2 regions of the Halobacillus sp. K22 genome follow, and region 1 is predicted to be linked to the other one. Evidence: predicted binding sites of a transcription regulator. Region 1 holds the regulator's gene; the other holds the start of a gene.
What was found. Region 1 encodes LexA, which represses DNA repair genes until DNA is damaged. Its sites were predicted from a motif close to CGAACATATGTTCG; they were not measured.
Positions count from the first base shown of each region.

Region 2: the regulator LexA is predicted to act here: its motif matches at 5,473-5,486, upstream of ruvA (Holliday junction branch migration protein RuvA).

Region 1 covers NZ_JBQQCN010000004.1:46,438-54,890, reverse strand. Annotated here, with positions in the region: gene tkt (transketolase) at 1-1,580, opposite strand, end outside; gene ACTWPM_RS04655 (DUF896 domain-containing protein) at 1,760-1,993, opposite strand; gene ACTWPM_RS04650 (YneB family resolvase-like protein) at 2,090-2,755, opposite strand; gene lexA (transcriptional repressor LexA) at 3,079-3,702, shown strand; gene ACTWPM_RS04640 (hypothetical protein) at 4,040-4,183, shown strand; gene ACTWPM_RS04635 (hypothetical protein) at 4,278-4,826, opposite strand; gene glnA (type I glutamate--ammonia ligase) at 5,310-6,641, opposite strand; gene ACTWPM_RS04625 (MerR family transcriptional regulator) at 6,666-7,070, opposite strand; gene ACTWPM_RS04620 (methionine gamma-lyase family protein) at 7,201-8,453, opposite strand, start outside.
Region 2 covers NZ_JBQQCN010000001.1:260,299-268,751, forward strand. Annotated here, with positions in the region: gene ACTWPM_RS01320 (ArsB/NhaD family transporter) at 1-535, opposite strand, end outside; gene ACTWPM_RS01325 (TIGR04086 family membrane protein) at 662-1,045, shown strand; gene yajC (preprotein translocase subunit YajC) at 1,090-1,353, opposite strand; gene tgt (tRNA guanosine(34) transglycosylase Tgt) at 1,369-2,505, opposite strand; gene queA (tRNA preQ1(34) S-adenosylmethionine ribosyltransferase-isomerase QueA) at 2,542-3,567, opposite strand; gene ACTWPM_RS01345 (DUF2905 domain-containing protein) at 3,587-3,787, opposite strand; gene ruvB (Holliday junction branch migration DNA helicase RuvB) at 3,784-4,785, opposite strand; gene ruvA (Holliday junction branch migration protein RuvA) at 4,804-5,421, opposite strand; gene ACTWPM_RS01360 (BofC C-terminal domain-containing protein) at 5,920-6,489, opposite strand; gene ACTWPM_RS01365 (YebC/PmpR family DNA-binding transcriptional regulator) at 6,570-7,322, opposite strand; gene ACTWPM_RS01370 (YhcN/YlaJ family sporulation lipoprotein) at 7,396-7,956, opposite strand; gene nadE (NAD(+) synthase) at 8,027-8,453, opposite strand, start outside.

The DNA of each region.
Region 1 (8,453 bases):
GTTGGAAGACCCTGACGAGTTAATACTAGCGCATTTGGAGTGGTATTAGATTCTAAAGCCAACTGCCATGCCGCACTTGTTTCATTTCCATCCGCAGGACGGATTACAGATAGATTTGGCATTGCACGAAGAGAAGGCAATTGCTCAATTGGCTCATGAGTTGGCCCATCTTCTCCGACAGCTACAGAATCGTGGGTAAAGACATAGTTTATCGGAAGATTCATTAGTGCAGATAGACGCAGCGCTGGTCTCAGGTAGTCACTAAATACAAAGAATGTTCCGCCATAAACTTTAAGCCCCCCATGTAAGGCCATACCATTTAAAGCTCCGGCCATTGCGAATTCTCTAACACCAAACCAGATATTTCGGCCGGCATAGTTATTGCGTGAGAAATCTTCTTCTTCTTTTACAGTTGTTTTATTGGAACCTGCCAAGTCTGAGCTTCCTCCGAAGAAATATGGAACTTTAGCAGAAAGGGCATTAATCACATCACCTGAAGCAGCACGGGTTGCCGGACTGTCTTCACCAGCTTGATACGTTGGAAGCTCGTTCTTCCATCCTTCAGGAAGCTCCCCTTTAATTGCTGTTTCAAATTCAGCAGCCAGCTCAGGGTAGCTTTCTTTATATTGTTTCATAAGTTCATTCCAGGCCTGTTCTTTCTGTTCGCCGTTTTGTTGAACTTTTTCTTTAAAATCCTGATAAACTTCTTCTGGTACGTGAAAGAGCTCTTCGTGCTCCCACTCATAATGAGCTTTCGCTGCTGTAACTTCTTCTTCTCCAAGCGGAGCACCGTGAGAAGCAGACTTACCGGATTTGTTTGGTGAACCATAGCCAATTACTGTTTTCACTTCGATCATAGTCGGCTGGTCTGTATTCTGCTTGGCATCTTGAATAGCCTTTGTAATTTCCTCTGTATCCGTTCCGTCCTCGACACGTATAACTTGCCAGCCATAAGCTTCGTAGCGCTTTTCAACGCTTTCGCTAAAGGAACGGTTTAAATCTCCATCTAAGGAAATGTCATTTGAGTCATACAGTACGACTAACTTTCCAAGTCCAAGGTGCCCGGCTAAAGAAGCTGTTTCTTGAGAAACGCCTTCCATTAAATCTCCATCACCACAAATAGCAAAGGTGTAATGATCTACTACATTATAGTTGTCACGATTGTATTTAGCAGCTAGATGTGCTTCAGCCATTGCCATACCGGTAGCCATAGACAAACCTTGGCCAAGTGGACCCGTAGTTGCCTCTACACCGTCTGTATGTCCGTATTCAGGGTGTCCAGGAGTTTTAGAGTCCCACTGACGGAAAGACTTAAGGTCATCTATTGTCACTTTATATCCTGATAAATGTAAGAGGCTGTATAGAAGCATAGATCCATGCCCCGCAGATAGTACAAAGCGGTCGCGGTTGAACCAGTCAGAGTTCTTAGGATTGTGATCCATAAACTGTGTCCAAAGGGTATACGCCATAGGAGCTGCCCCCATTGGCATTCCTGGATGTCCGGAGCTTGCTTTTTCAACGGCATCGATAGTAAGTGTGCGAATTGTATTTATTGAAGTTTGTTCAAGGCTATTTGCCATAATCGCCATTCCCCTTTCTCTTTCGTAAATATGTACATGTATTATCCTATAATGAAATTTCGTTTGAAACAAGCGCCAGGGCGATATTTCAAGAAAAATCCAATGCCTTTGTTTAACTTTCCCTGAAAAGGGTTTTTTAAACAAAATAAAATCCGTACATTAACTGTACGGATTAATAATCAGTTCTTCTTTTCATTTTCCTGCATTTCTCTTAATTTCTTAGGGGTCACATCTTTTCCTTCAGGGTCTATAACGGTAACGCCCTTCAACTGATTCTTAAATGATTTACGAACATTCTTCAAATATTGCTGTCTTAAATCCTGTTGTTCTTCTTTTTCCTTAGCAGTTAATTCTTCCTGCTTAGATTTATTAGCCAATTCATTTATACGATCAATTTTTTCTTTAGATAACATAGATCAATACCCCTTTTTGTATATATTGTGACTCACAGGATCGATTCATGTGCGAACAAGAAAAAGACAAGTGGCCAGAGGACCCTTGTCACTTATTTAATCGTAACCCTTCTCTTCTTTTTTTTCAAGTAAGACGTGCTCCTGATATCTTCTATGGACCGTTGCCTTGGATACATCATACCCTAGTCCGCGAAGAGTGGCAGCTATATCTTTAAATGACAATTTATTCTGGCGTAAACGAACAACCTCATCTATGGGAAATTCAATCCGTTCTCGTCCAGGAGCCAAGTGTTGATTTGACAGATTATCAGCAGGGTTATAGCCTTCCTCTACTGCCTTTCTCATTCCTCTACGAATCTTCATATTATGTATTTTCCGCTGGTATTCTTCTACAATACCCACAATCTGAAGGACCATAGAGTCAGACTCAGCTATCTCCAGTTCTCCTTCATGAGATAGTGAATAGATTTGAACGTCCAATTTATTCAATTGATGAAATAATGCGATTTTGGTATTCCCGCGTCCAAGTCGAGTTTCATCTTGAATTAACAAAGCTTCTGCTTCCCTATTAGAAAAATACTCAAGCAAGCGGAAAATCCCCTCCCGTTCAATTTCGTAACCACTTGCTTGTTCCTCTATACAATCCACAACTTCCATACTGTGGTGTGCGGCCATCTGATTTAATTCGTTTCTTTGTCTGTTCAATGAAGAAACTTGTGCTTCTTTTTCGGTACTTACACGACAATATAGGATAACTCTCATGATGTTCGGCCCTTTCTATTAAATCTTCTCATACAGCATATAATAGATTATCCAATGGAGACCATTGAAAAGTAAAGAAAGGCTAAACTTGCGATAAACAGTACGAGATACGTTACATCGAGCTTTGAAAGTTTGTTGAACATGATTAGACCCTCCATTTTTAGGAACGAACGTTCTTAAGAACTAATGTTCGCTTTTTCTATTACCAATTATATACGAACAATAGTTCTTGTCAACCGATGTTTTCGAACGCTTGTTTGTATTATTTAAGTAGGCATGGTACAATGTGGTTAATATAAATCCTATGTACGAGGTGTAAATCTATGAGTAAACTTTCAAAGAGACAGCAAGAAATATTAGACTTTATTAAAGAGCAGGTAATTATGAAAGGTTATCCGCCTTCTGTTCGTGAGATCGGCCAATCCGTGGGTCTGGCATCCAGTTCGACTGTGCACGGACATTTGTCAAGATTAGAGAAAAAGGGGTATATCCGAAGAGATCCTACTAAACCAAGAGCAATTGAAGTGATAGAATTAGAGGAAGATCACAGTATCCCTAGAAGTGAAGCCTCTTATGCGCCTGTTATTGGTAAAGTAACGGCAGGTTCTCCTATTACCGCAGTCGAAAATATTGAAGAATATGTACCACTGCCTGACTCTTTAGCTGGTACAGACGATAACACGTTCGTACTTGTTGTACAGGGCGAGAGTATGATTGAAGCCGGTATTCTTGATGGTGATATGGTGATCGTGAGACAACAGCAGACAGCTCAAAATGGAGATATTGTAGTAGCCATGACAGAGGATGAAGAAGCTACCGTGAAGCGCTTTTTCAAAGAAAGAAACCATATCCGGTTACAGCCTGAAAATGCTACCATGGAACCTATTCTTCTAAATGATGTTGCTATTCTTGGACGGGTTGTAGGTTTATACCGTACGGTTCATTAAGCAAATATTAAGGGCAGCTCTTAAGAGCTGCCCTTTTTTCATTTTTTACCAATTTATCCTATTAATATATAGAAGAAAAAATAAAACACGTTCTTTACTATTTTGTAGACGAACAAGAGCAACAGCTGAAAAGTTCCATCCGAGATTGAGGTTCCCACGTCTATTGAACTGCTTCGCCCATCAGATTCCTTTCTTCATCCTCGCAAGATTAATCTTATTCTAGAAAAGTGCTGGTTTACCAAGTATTTCATTAAGGGAACTTATGTAATAAACCGACTCACTGGTACCTAAAACCATACGTAAAGCTTGACCTATAATAAATAAGGAGTTGATTAAAATGGGCTTAAAATCAAAGCTCTCAAAAATTCTAAGAATCTGGAACGACGTGGACGCTGTTCGTAATAACCGAATTGGCCAGCGAGTCGGCAGAAGAGCTGCTGGTAAAGTCAGTGGGAAGCTCATTCGTAAGATTTTTAAATAGGATTTTACTATCGTTAGTAAATAACATGGCCCTTTTGCTCAGCGCAACGGGGCTTTTTTCTTTTAAATTTATACAACTTTACTATCCATTTATCCTACTTAATGCCATTATTTCTTAAGTAATCAATTAAAGCGAACAAGATCTGCTCTTTACGATCTTTATAATTAGTATCCATCTTTATACGCTGGCTGCTAAAAAGAAAGGCATCATGCAAATAGAAGATGCGAGGTGTAGCTTGCCACGTGTGCTCTGTAATTCTATTCCAGATGTACGCTTCGAATTTTTCGGAATAGTTTTTTTGTTTAATACATGAGCGCACATCCGTTTTTTTAACCTCAATAGATCCTTCATACATATTTTTGCGAGCAATTTCCCACCACATTTCAGCTCTGTGAAATTCGCGAAGCTCATCCTTTTTAACAACATTTGTTGCATTAGGTTCCTCTGTTGAATTAACCAGTGTGCGCTCTTCAATAAACGCCCATAGATCAACTTCATTGATTCTCCATCCATCTTTACGCGTGGCTGGTTCGACGCCTTTAATTGTGCCGTTTCTCAGCCAACGTCGAAGACTTTCTTTATGTGTCGTAATTTTATATTGTTTTAATTTTTCCAAGGCCTGATCGACAGTATATTGTTCCATTCTACATCCCCTAACAAATCAATTGTTGTGTACAAATCATAACACAACACGTGTTGCGATACACGTGTAAACAGGTTTTGTCTGAGAACTTTGTGCATTTTTTACTAAAATACACTTCAAACTGAAGTATTTCAGACTGTCACTTTTTGTGAAACGATGGCTGTCTTGAAATAAAGTTTTTCTAAAAGAAAAAGTTGTGATAAGTTACTTAATATTTTTTCACATAAAAAAAACCTTCTGCAAACGTCCAAGTTAATTGAATTAATTAGAGTTTAAATCTCAGTATAAAATCTACTTATTATAATAATGTGCAATCATGTCACAGATTGATTCTTTTCTTATCAGTGGCTCCCAGCGATGCAAAACTATATCCTGCTACCTTCATTTTCAGGGGTTAACAAGGGGGTGAGTGAGAAAAGTGGAACGTATCAATCTCCGCATAAGAAAAAGCCTCAGCGCTTAGACGCTGAGGCTTGATGAGGATTAATATGTTTGTAGATATTGTTCACGTTCCCAAGGGTGTACTTGTGTACGGAACATATCCCATTCGATTTCTTTCGCTTCAATAAAGTGTTCAAACAGGTGCTCGCCAAGAGCTTCGACCATAATCGGATCTTCCTGCAGTTCTTCAAGAGCATTGTAAAGCGTGGCAGGCAGATCTTTAATGCCGTGTGCTTCACGTTCTTTCTTATTCATAACATAAATGTTTCGATCGACTGGAGTTGGGGCTTTCAATTTATTCTCCACACCGTCAAGACCTGCAGCTAATAATACTGCCATAGCCATATAAGGGTTTGCAGCAGGGTCTACGCTTCTTACCTCTATACGAGTACTTAATCCGCGGGAAGTAGGAACACGCACAAGCGGGCTTCGGTTCTGACCGGACCAAGCCACATAGCAAGGAGCTTCATAACCAGGTACAAGACGTTTATAGGAGTTTACTGTAGGATTTGTGATCGCCGTAAAGTTTGTAGCATGCTTAATAATCCCTGCAGTAAACTGATAAGCAACTTCTGATAATTCTTTATCGCCATTTTCATCATAAAAAGCATTTCCGTCCTCATTAAACAAAGACATGTTCGCATGCATCCCGGAGCCGTTCACACCAAATAAAGGTTTAGGCATGAAAGTCGCGTGGAGACCGTGCTGACGCGCGATCGTTTTTACAACTAGTTTAAACGTCTGAATATCATCACAGTGTTTCACAGCATCTGAGTATTTAAAATCAATCTCGTGCTGTCCAGGAGCTACCTCATGGTGAGAAGCTTCAATTTCAAATCCAATTTCCTCAAGTTCAAGAACAATATCCCGCCGGCAATTTTCACCTAAATCGGTTGGCGCGAGATCGAAATAACCACCTTTATCGTTTAGTTCCATGGTTGGTTCGCCTTTTTCATCTAGCTTGAATAAAAAGAATTCAGGCTCAGTACCTATGTTAAACGCGGAAAAACCAAGTTTTTCCATTTTCTTGATGTTACGTTTTAAGTTATAACGTGGGCACCCTTCAAAAGGAGTCTTGTCTGGGTTGTAAATATCACAAATGAAGCGGGCTACTTTCCCTTTTTCAGATGTCCAAGGGAATACCACAAATGTATCCAAATCTGGTACTAAGTACATGTCAGATTCCTCGATGCGCACGAAGCCTTCGATAGATGAACCATCAAACATCATCATACCCTCTAAAGCCTTATCCAGTTGACTAAGCGGGATTTCGACGTTTTTAATTGTTCCCAGCATATCCGTGAACTGCAGTCGAATAAAACGGACGTTTTCCTCATCAAGTTTCTTGTAAATTTCTTCTTTAGTTAAACCCATAATTCCAGTCTCCTCTCAACACATTTAGTGGAAGAATCTAGACAATTCCCCCTGCCTAATTCCAAGTTTACCTTGCCTTCCCGCGGTGAAAAGTTCTTGCTGCAGCATACGGCGCAGTTCTTTCTCAGTTAGTTCACTATGAACTTCCTCGACTCGCTTCTCGTCATATGCCTCGTTCTCCGGCTGATCTGTCAGCTTAAGAACCTGCTTTATCCCTGCCATATTAACGCCTTGTTCAATGAGGTCTTTAATTTCCAGCAGTCGATCTACATCATTGAATGAAAACAGCCGGCGATTCCCTTCTGAACGGGCAGGTTGTACTAGCTGGTGCTGTTCATAATAGCGGATCTGCCGGGCAGAAAGGTCTGTCAGTGATTGAACAATCCCCATCGGGAATAACGGCATGGAACGACGAATCTCATCACTCATCGTGTGCCACCTCCCCATAAGAATGATACTGATTTAATTATACGATAAGTAGAGGATATGTCAACATATGTGAGGAATGTTCACACATATATAATGAAATAGTAAAAAAAGTAAGAAAACCTCTCATTTTTTAAGTTAAACTCATCTTCACATACCCTTCTTCTAACAGACGTTTAATTGCTGCTGTTACAGCTATCTTTACGTGAGAATAGGTTAACCCGCCTTGTACAAAAGCCGTGTAAGGAGGTCTTATAGGGCCGTCGGCCGTCAGTTCAAGACTAGCCCCCTGGATAAATGTGCCTGCAGCCATGATTACATGATCATCATATCCGGGCATTGGGCTTGGCTCTGGGCTGACGTGTGAATTAACCGGAGAAGCATGTTGAATGGACTGGCAAAATCGAATCATTTGCTCGGCCGAATCAAAATTCACAGACTGAATTAAATCTGTTCGCTCAGCATTATAGGCAGGGTTTGTGTCAAAACCCAGCAAGTTAAGAAAGTGAGCAGTAAACACTGCTCCCTTTAGCGCTTCTCCTACTACATGAGGCGCTAGAAAGATGCCCTGATACATTTCTTGAAGACTATTCAGGCTCGCTCCTGTTTCTTTACCTAGCCCAGGAGCGGTTAAGCGGTAGCTGCATAGTTCAATGAGTTTTTCCTTACCAGCTATGTAACCGCCCATTCTAGCGATCCCGCCTCCGGGGTTTTTAATTAATGACCCGGCAATTAAATCAGCTCCTGCTTCAAGCGGCTCTTTCATTTCAACAAACTCTCCGTAACAATTATCGACAAAAATGATGACATCATCTTTCACTTCCCGGATCCGTTCGATTATAGAAGAGATTTGTTTTATAGTGAATGACGGCCGATCCTCATATCCTTTTGAACGCTGAATCCCTACCATCTTCGTAGCGGTAGAGATGGACGAAAGGATTTCCTCAACCTGAAAATCTCCCTCCCTGGTTAAAGGTATAGACTGATAAGAAACCCCGAAATCTCTCAGCGATCCCATATCCTTTTTCCGGCCTGTCCCTATAACGTCCCTGAGAGTGTCGTAGGGCTCGCCAGTAATATATAAAAGCTCATCCCCGGGGCGGAGGACGCCGAACAAAGCCGTTGTAATCGCATGGGTACCTGAAATTAATTGCGGCCGGACAAGGGCGTCCTCTGCTTTGAAAATTTCTGCATAAAGAGATTCAAGTGTATCTCTCCCAAAGTCATCGTAGCCATAACCAGTTGTGGGGTTGAAATGAGAATCACTCACTCTTAATTTTTGAAAAGCATGGAGTACTTTCTCCTGATTAAATTCAACAATTTCATTAATTCGTTTATGCTCGTGTGTTATTTCTTTTTCACTTTGTATTTTGATGGTTTCGATAT
Region 2 (8,453 bases), on a different contig from region 1:
CGACCGGGCCTAAATGATAAAGAAAAGATAAGAAACTAAAGTGCTCTACAGCCTGTCCAATCATAATATTAGGAGGGTCTCCGATCAGAGTGGCGGTGCCGCCAATATTAGAACTGAATATGGTAATTAGTAAGTAAGGAAAAGCTGGAAGCTGTAAACGTTCAATTAATGTAAGTAATACAGGAACAAAAAGAAGGACTGTTGTCACGTTATCTAAAAAAGCAGAACCCACAGCAGTAAATGTTGCTGATACAGCAAGTAAAGGTACAGGACGTCCTTTAACGAGCTGAGCTAAACGAACCGCCATGTAAGTGAAAACTCCCGTTTTCTTCGTTATGGAAACCAGCACCATCATTGAAAAGAGTAAAGCTACCGTTTCCCAATCAATAAACCCAAATGCATCTTCCCACTCGTACACTTTGGTTACTAATAAAAGCACACCGCCAGTTAAAGCTACAAGCGCCCTATTCCACTTCTCCGTCATAATTAATACATAACTAGCTACGAATATGAGTAATGCAAGTAAAGTTGCCATACACCTTCCCCTTTATAAGGACTTTACTTTATACGTATTCAAGGAAGAGGGAAAATATCTACTTCTATCTAAGGCTTAAACATGCATATAGTGATAATGACAAGCTTAAGAAGGGAGATTTATATTATGAAAAAATTTACGCAGGGCGTCCTTGGATATGGAATTGGCTCTATCCTTCTGCTGATGATTATTTCCGCTGCTGTACTGGCTCTATTACTTCGTTTTACATCTATGGAATATCAAACCCTCAATCAAGCGGCGCTGATCACCGGTTTGAGTATTCTAGCATTTGGTGGAATGATGGCTGCTTATAAAGGTGAACAGAAAGGGTGGCTGTCCGGGGCGATGACGGGACTTATTTTCGTAGCTGCAATGGCTTTATTTCAGATCATTTTTGAAAACCAATGGGTATCTCTGCCGCAACTAAGTTATTTCGGGGGATTAGTTCTAGCTGCCTGGCTCGGAGGGGTAATCGGGGTCAATTTGCCAAGGCGAACGGCAAAAAGATAATTGGACATGAAAAATCCCGCTGCCTAGACAGCGGGATTGTATCATTAGTCCTGATTTAGTTTCTCACGAACAGATGAACGATCGAATTTCATTTGCGTTCCATCTTGTACCGTAATAACTAGAGATCCTTCATCTATAGCATGTACCGTACCATGGAGACCTCCGATTGTGATGATTCTATCGCCTTTTTGCAAGTCCGCCTGCATTTGTTGTACTTTTTTCTGTTTCTTTTGCTGCGGACGAATTAATAGGAAATAGAAAATGACAAACATTAGAATAATTGGTAATAAACCGACTAATGTATCCATTTAATTTCCCCCCTTCTAAAAGTTCTTCGCATTTGGTTTATTGAAACCATATTGTTCAAAGAATTCTTCTCTAAAGTCTCCGAGTCGATCTTCTTTAATGGCTTCACGCACTTGCCTCATTAATTTTAACAGAAAATAAAGGTTATGATAAGTAGTTAATCTAAAGCCAAACGTTTCACTCGATTTAACGAGGTGTCTGATGTAAGCCCGGCTGTAATTGCGGCATGTATGACAGTCACAATTTTCATCAATGGGGCGAAAATCACGGGCAAATTTTGCATTGCGGACAACCAGACGTCCATTAGAAGTCATACATGTACCGTTACGGGCAATCCGGGTAGGTAGAACACAATCAAACATATCTATGCCCCGCATGCTTCCATCAATTAGAGAATCGGGTGAACCTACTCCCATTAAATAGCGTGGTTTCTCATCAGGCAGGAGAGGCGCAGTAAAATCAAGCACCCGGTTCATAACATCCTTTGGCTCACCAACGGAAAGTCCTCCAATGGCATAGCCCGGGAAATCCAATGAAGTAAGATCCCTAGCGCTTTGCCGGCGTAAATCTTCATATTCTCCACCCTGAATAATCCCAAAAAGTCCCTGATCATGAGGTCTCTGGTGTCCTTCAAGACATCGATCCGCCCATCGGCTTGTCCGCTCAACTGACTTTTTCATATAGTCATGCTCAGCCGGGTAAGGAGGACACTCATCAAAGGCCATCATAATATCTGCACCTAGTGAATTTTGGATGTGCATGGCTTTTTCAGGTGAGAGAAATAATTTCTCTCCGCTGATATGGTTACGGAAGTGAACACCTTCTTCTTCAATCTGTCTCAAGTCACTTAAGCTAAAGACTTGAAATCCTCCTGAATCTGTTAAGATGGAGCCATTCCAGTTCATAAAAGAATGAAGACCGCCTGCTTCTTCAATAATATCTTCACCAGGGCGCAGCCAAAGATGATAAGTATTAGAGAGGATGATCGGCGCTCCCATTTGCTCAAGTTCTTCGGGACTCATCGTTTTTACAGTGGCAAGCGTACCCACCGGCATAAACATCGGAGTCTCAAATGAACCGTGAGGTGTATGAACTTTGCCGAGACGTGCCCCCGTTTGTTTACATGTTTTAATTAATTCGTATGTGATTGCCATTATTTATATCCTTTCTCCAATTCAAGCATAATCTAACTAGATAATCAGCATCGCATCTCCAAAGCTGAAGAACCGATATTTATTCTTCACAGCTCTAGCATAGGCTTCCAGGACAAAATCACGACCGGCAAAAGCGCTGACAAGCATAATCAGCGTAGATTTAGGCAAATGAAAATTGGTAATCAGCCCATCAATGGCTTTCAGCTTTTTAGGCGGGTAGATAAAGATATCTGTCCATCCGCTTGCTTCCTGGAAGGTCCCGTAATCACGGATAATCGTTTCCAATGTCCTCGTAGAAGTTGTACCTACAGAAATAATACGCCCCCCCTGTTTCTTCACCTGATTTAATTGGTCAGCCGTTTCTTGAGAAACCTGATAGAATTCCGCATGCATATCGTGGTCTTCCACATTGTCGACACTAACAGGACGAAAGGTACCAAGCCCGACATGGAGGGTGAGGTAAGCTATATTTACACCGGAAGCTTGAAGATTTTCAAGAAGTTCGTTTGTAAAGTGCAGCCCGGCAGTCGGTGCGGCAGCGGACCCCTCTTCCTTCGCATATACAGTCTGGTAACGTTCCCTGTCCGGCAGCTGTTCCTTAATATAAGGAGGGAGCGGCATCTCACCGAGGGACTCCAGCACTTCCAGAAAAATTCCTTCATAAGAAAATCTGACTTTTCTTCCTCCATGATCTTGAAGTTCCGTGACTTCAGCTGTAAGTTTTCCATCTCCAAACACGAGGCGTGTGCCCAGTTTCACTTTTTTAGCTGGTTTAACGAGTACTTCCCATTCGTCTCCCGCCTCTTGATGCAGAAGTAGGACCTCTACTTTTCCACCCGTATCTTCTTTAACACCAAAAAGCCTGGCAGGAAGCACACGTGTATCATTCAAAACAAGACAGTCCCCTGGCTTTAAGAATCGTTCAATATCTGAAAAATGGTGATGTTCTATTGTTTCAGCGCCCCGGTCACAAACCATGAGACGTGAAGAAGAACGATCTTGAAGCGGCACCTGAGCAATAAGCTCTTCAGGCAGTTCAAAATCATACTGCTTAATATCCATTTAAATCCCCTATTCTTCCTTATCGTATTTTACCAATAATATAAAATATAAGTGAAAGAACAATGCTGGCTACAATGGATGTCATAATGGGAAAGTAAAAGGTAGTATTTCCTTTTTTGAAACTAAGATCACCCGGAAGTTTGCCAACAAAACTCCATAGAAGTCCAATCACTATAAACACAATCCCTATAACAATAAATATTTTTCCGAACCCAGTCAAGTTCCGGGCACCTCCCTATGGAAGTGAGCGTATGCTTTAGGTGTTACGACACGTCCACGCGGAGTTCTTTGTATAAATCCAATTTGAAGAAGAAACGGCTCGTACACATCTTCAATCGTTTGAGACTCTTCTCCAATCGTAGCCGAAATAGTATCAAGACCCACAGGTCCTCCTCTAAAACCGTCCATAATGCCTTTTAGAAGCTTGTGGTCTATATAATCAAGACCTTCGGCGTCTACTTGCAGCATCTCCAAAGCTTCTTGAGTAGTATCAAGAGATATGATGGATTCACCTTTTACCTGCGCTATATCCCGCACCCGCTTAAATAATCGGTTGGCAATACGCGGAGTGCCTCTCGAGCGCCGGGCAATCTCCACGGCAGCATTAAAATCAATTTCTACATGAAAAATATCCGCTGTCCGCTCTACTATCGAACAAAGAGCTTCTGTTTCGTAATATTCTAACCTGCTGTGGACTCCGAACCGGTCGCGCAGCGGCGCGGATAATAAACCGGCTCGCGTAGTGGCTCCTACCAGCGTAAAAGGAGGCAGATCAAGACGCATCGATCTCGCACTAGGTCCGCTGCCTACAACAATGTCCAAGCAAAAGTCTTCCATAGCCGGGTACAGGACTTCTTCTACTGATCTTGGTAATCGATGAATTTCATCGATAAAAAGAACATCTCCGGGCTCAAGTGAAGATAAAATAGCTGCCAGATCTCCTGCCCTCTCGATAGCAGGTCCAGCCGTTGTCCTGAACTGTACGCCCATTTCATTAGCAATAATAGAAGCAAGCGTCGTTTTCCCAAGCCCCGGAGGGCCATAAAGAAGCGCATGATCCAGAGGTTCCTCTCTCATCTTTGCTGCTTGAATAAATATACGCAGATTTTGTTTGGTTCGCTCCTGACCAATATACTGTTTGAGCGTTTCCGGCCTCAAACTAAGTTCAATGTCCTGGTCTGTCTGCTGCAACTCGCCGGAAATCATTCGATCTTCCACATTAGTTCCCCCTTCCAGTTATGACTTCATCAATACCTGTAATCCTTGTCTTACATAATCGTCCACACTTCCTTCATTGGTTTTTTGAAGTTCTGTGCGTGCCAATTTGATTTCTCTGTCTGTATATCCTAAAGCTTTTAATGCTTCAAGAGCCTCTTCTATGCGCTCTCTCTTTTCTTTTGAAGTCAGTTCCTCTTGGTAGAAAATAGTATCTTCATTCTGTTCATCGGGCAGCCATACAATCAATTTACCCTTTAAGTCCAAAATCATTTGCCTGGCTGTCTTTTTTCCAACACCAGGAAATTTAGTTAAGTACTTATCGTCTTCCTGTTCAATAGCTGAGACAAATTCGGGTACGCTCACCGTCCCAAGTATAGCTAAAGCGCCCTTTGGTCCAATACCGGAAACATTTAAAAGCTGGGCGAAAAGCTGTTTATCTTCTTTTTTCCTGAACCCAAATAATGTTTGTTGGTCTTCACGTATATAGTGATATGTATGAACTTTTATCTCCCGGTTCAAATATTCTTGAAAGTTGAAAGGATTAGCACATAGAATTTCATAACCGATGCCGCTAGTTTCAATTATTATGGACGCATCTTCAATTAAGCTTAACTGTCCTTTTACATAAGTAATCATAGTTGGAAGTCCTCTCTTACCTGTATTGCTTAGCATTTCTATTGTAACACACAAGCACATGTTCGCCCATGACAGAACTTGAAGAAGGATGTAGATTATTGCACTGAGCAGCCACCTTTAATTAACATCCTTTACAAATATCCTGTTTTCCAGCTCTTAATTAAAAGGCTCTGTTAATGTTTATTATTGATTTTTCATAAGAGGCTTTTTACACAATAAGGCCGTTTTCTGTAAGGCTCAGTTTCTAAATATCTCGGGTCCTTCTCCGAAAAGTAGATGAGGGCGGCTACAGAAACAACTCGCTTTCCTGCGGCCCTACACGAAGTAGGGTCGATCGACGTTGCGTCGTGCAGGGTCGGAAAGCGAAATCGTCCCCCGGCAGGACCTAATTTTCACAAAAGTCTCGAAACTGAGTCTTAAGCAATCGGGAGCTTTGCCTTTAAATCAATACGGAAGTTTAACAGAGCCAATTAAAATAAAACAGCCGCCTATGACTATTCATAGCGGCTGTTCTTCTCCGGCATACTGTTTAACCACTTGCTCAAAATGAAAGACATCCTTGATTTTGATGCCCTCTTTCAATTCTGACTTCCTCTTAGACTCTAACGGTTCAATAGGTATAGGTTTAAAGGATTCTATGACCTTCCCTTCGGAAGGAGTACCATCAAATACCGCTAGTTCTCCATCTTCCGTAAGGCCGAAGTACCCCTGCTGCTTAGTCAGTGGAGAAATATCTTCCACGTGCCTTTTGAAGACGATTTGATCCAATTCCTGGGACTCTATGGACCAGCCTTCATAAGCTGACCAGAAGTCCACCATTGACCATATTGTTTCTTCCTTATTAGTGGTCTCAGTTACACCATCCAAATAGTGCTGCTTCAATACCACCTTTATTGTTAAAGGTTCCGGATTTACTAGAGTTTCTACAGCCTTCTCTTCGGTTTTATTGACCACGGTTCTTTGATAAGGCATGTCGTCTGCTCTGAGTGAGACTTCATCTTCCGCACCAAACCACTGCCATCCTGCTAAAATTAAACTGGCTGGTATGATCCATAACCATCGATTCATCGCAGGTTCCCCCTAACTAAAAATAACTTCTGATCCTAGTATGCCCAGGAACAGAAGTTATTATGATAGAAAGACAGCGATTAAGATAATTTCTCTAACAGGGCTTCATCAGCGTCTAAGTTATGATAGACCTCTTGAACGTCATCATTATCCTCAAGCATATCAATTAATTTCAACATCTTTTCAACGCCCTCTTCTTCAAGAGGGGTGTATGTCTCTGGAATCATCGTAACTTCACTAGTCACAAATGAATAACCACTTTTTTCAAGAGTAGCCTTAACATCAGAAAAGGATTCAGGTTCTGCATAAATTTCGAATTGATCCTCTGTTGTTTCCATTTCATCCGCTCCGGCTTCAATTACCTCAAGCATTATCTCTTCTTCGTCAGCCTCTGTTTCCCCGCGATCAATTACTAAGTAGCCTTTGCGGTCAAACATAAAGGAGACACAACCATTTTCACCAAGGTTTCCATCATTTTTATTAAAGGCATGTCGTACGTCTGCTGCGGTACGATTTTTATTATCTGTCAGCACTTTAACCATAACAGCTACCCCGCCAGGTCCATAGCCTTCATAGGTGTACTCTTCATAGTTTACCCCTTCAAGATCACCAGTGGCTTTTTTAATGGCACGATCAATATTTTCATTAGGCATATTATTTGATTTAGCTTTATCTACAGCTAAGCGAAGATTGGGATTCATGTCTGGATCCCCGCCGCCTTGCCTGGCAGCCATGAATATCTCTCTTGCCAGCTTCATAAAAAGCTTTCCCCGTTTAGCATCTTGTGCGCCTTTACGGCGTTTTATATTACTCCATTTTGAATGACCAGCCATGGACATTCTCCTCTCCAAAGCAAATCTTTTCCTACATCAATATACCACAATTTCCCGGTATGAATAAAGCGACTTACTTACCGGTCTGGTTTTGCTGAAAAAAATCTCTAATCTGATTTCTCAGTTGAGCAGGAGCCTGGGAAGCTTTTAACCTGGCGTTCAAATCCTTCATATGATCCCAATTGTTATTGTTAGTGTAGATAATGACTGGTTTATCTGTCATTTCTTTGACTTTTGCCTCAATTTTATTAGGAATGGACTGATCCCTGCGGTCGTATGGGTTAACCATAACCGCAATGTACACTTTCTTATCATCGGTAAAAGCCTGAGTCATAGTGACTTCTTCTAATTCATTCACTTTTTGCATGATAGCCATGGATTCTTCATTGTTAAATGCATTATCATGTCCTCTGTTGGTCTCCTTAAATTTGGAATTTCGGAATTCCTCTTCTGCTGTACGTTTGAACCAGCTGTTTTCCCCAGTTGGAATCTGTCCTCTTCGTTTAATCCCAGGATCTCCTCCATAGGTCAGCGGTTCATAGTAAGTTTCGTCCTGAGTACTTTCTTCAGGCTGTTCATTACATCCAGCCATTAGTAAAACAGTAAGCATTAGAACCATGAAGTATTTCCACATAAAAAAACATTCTCCTTTTACCATTACTATGGTTCAAGGAGAATGTTTTAAACAGTTAATTTTACCCAACTCATGATTGCGGCGGTGAAGGTGGAAGATTACGCTTATGAGCCGATTTCCTGTGCATCGCCTCTATAATCTTTCTATCTTCCTCAGGAATTTCTTCCCCACGTAAAAAGGCATCAATCTTATTATAACTTGTGCCCATTTCGTTTTCGTCCGTCTGACCTTCCCAAAGCCCTGCGCTTGGTTGTTTATTAATAATTTCATCAGGAACACCCAAGTGAGCAGCCATCTCACGTACCTCACCTTTAGGGAGGTGAACTAATGGTACGAGGTCAACTCCTCCATCCCCGAATTTAGTGAAATATCCAGTGTACCATTCGGCGGCGTTATCTGTACCAACCACTAAATATTTATGATTGGAAGCGATGGTATATAAGGTACTCATACGCAGCCTGGCACGTAGATTTGCGTCTGCCAGTCTTTCCTGGTCT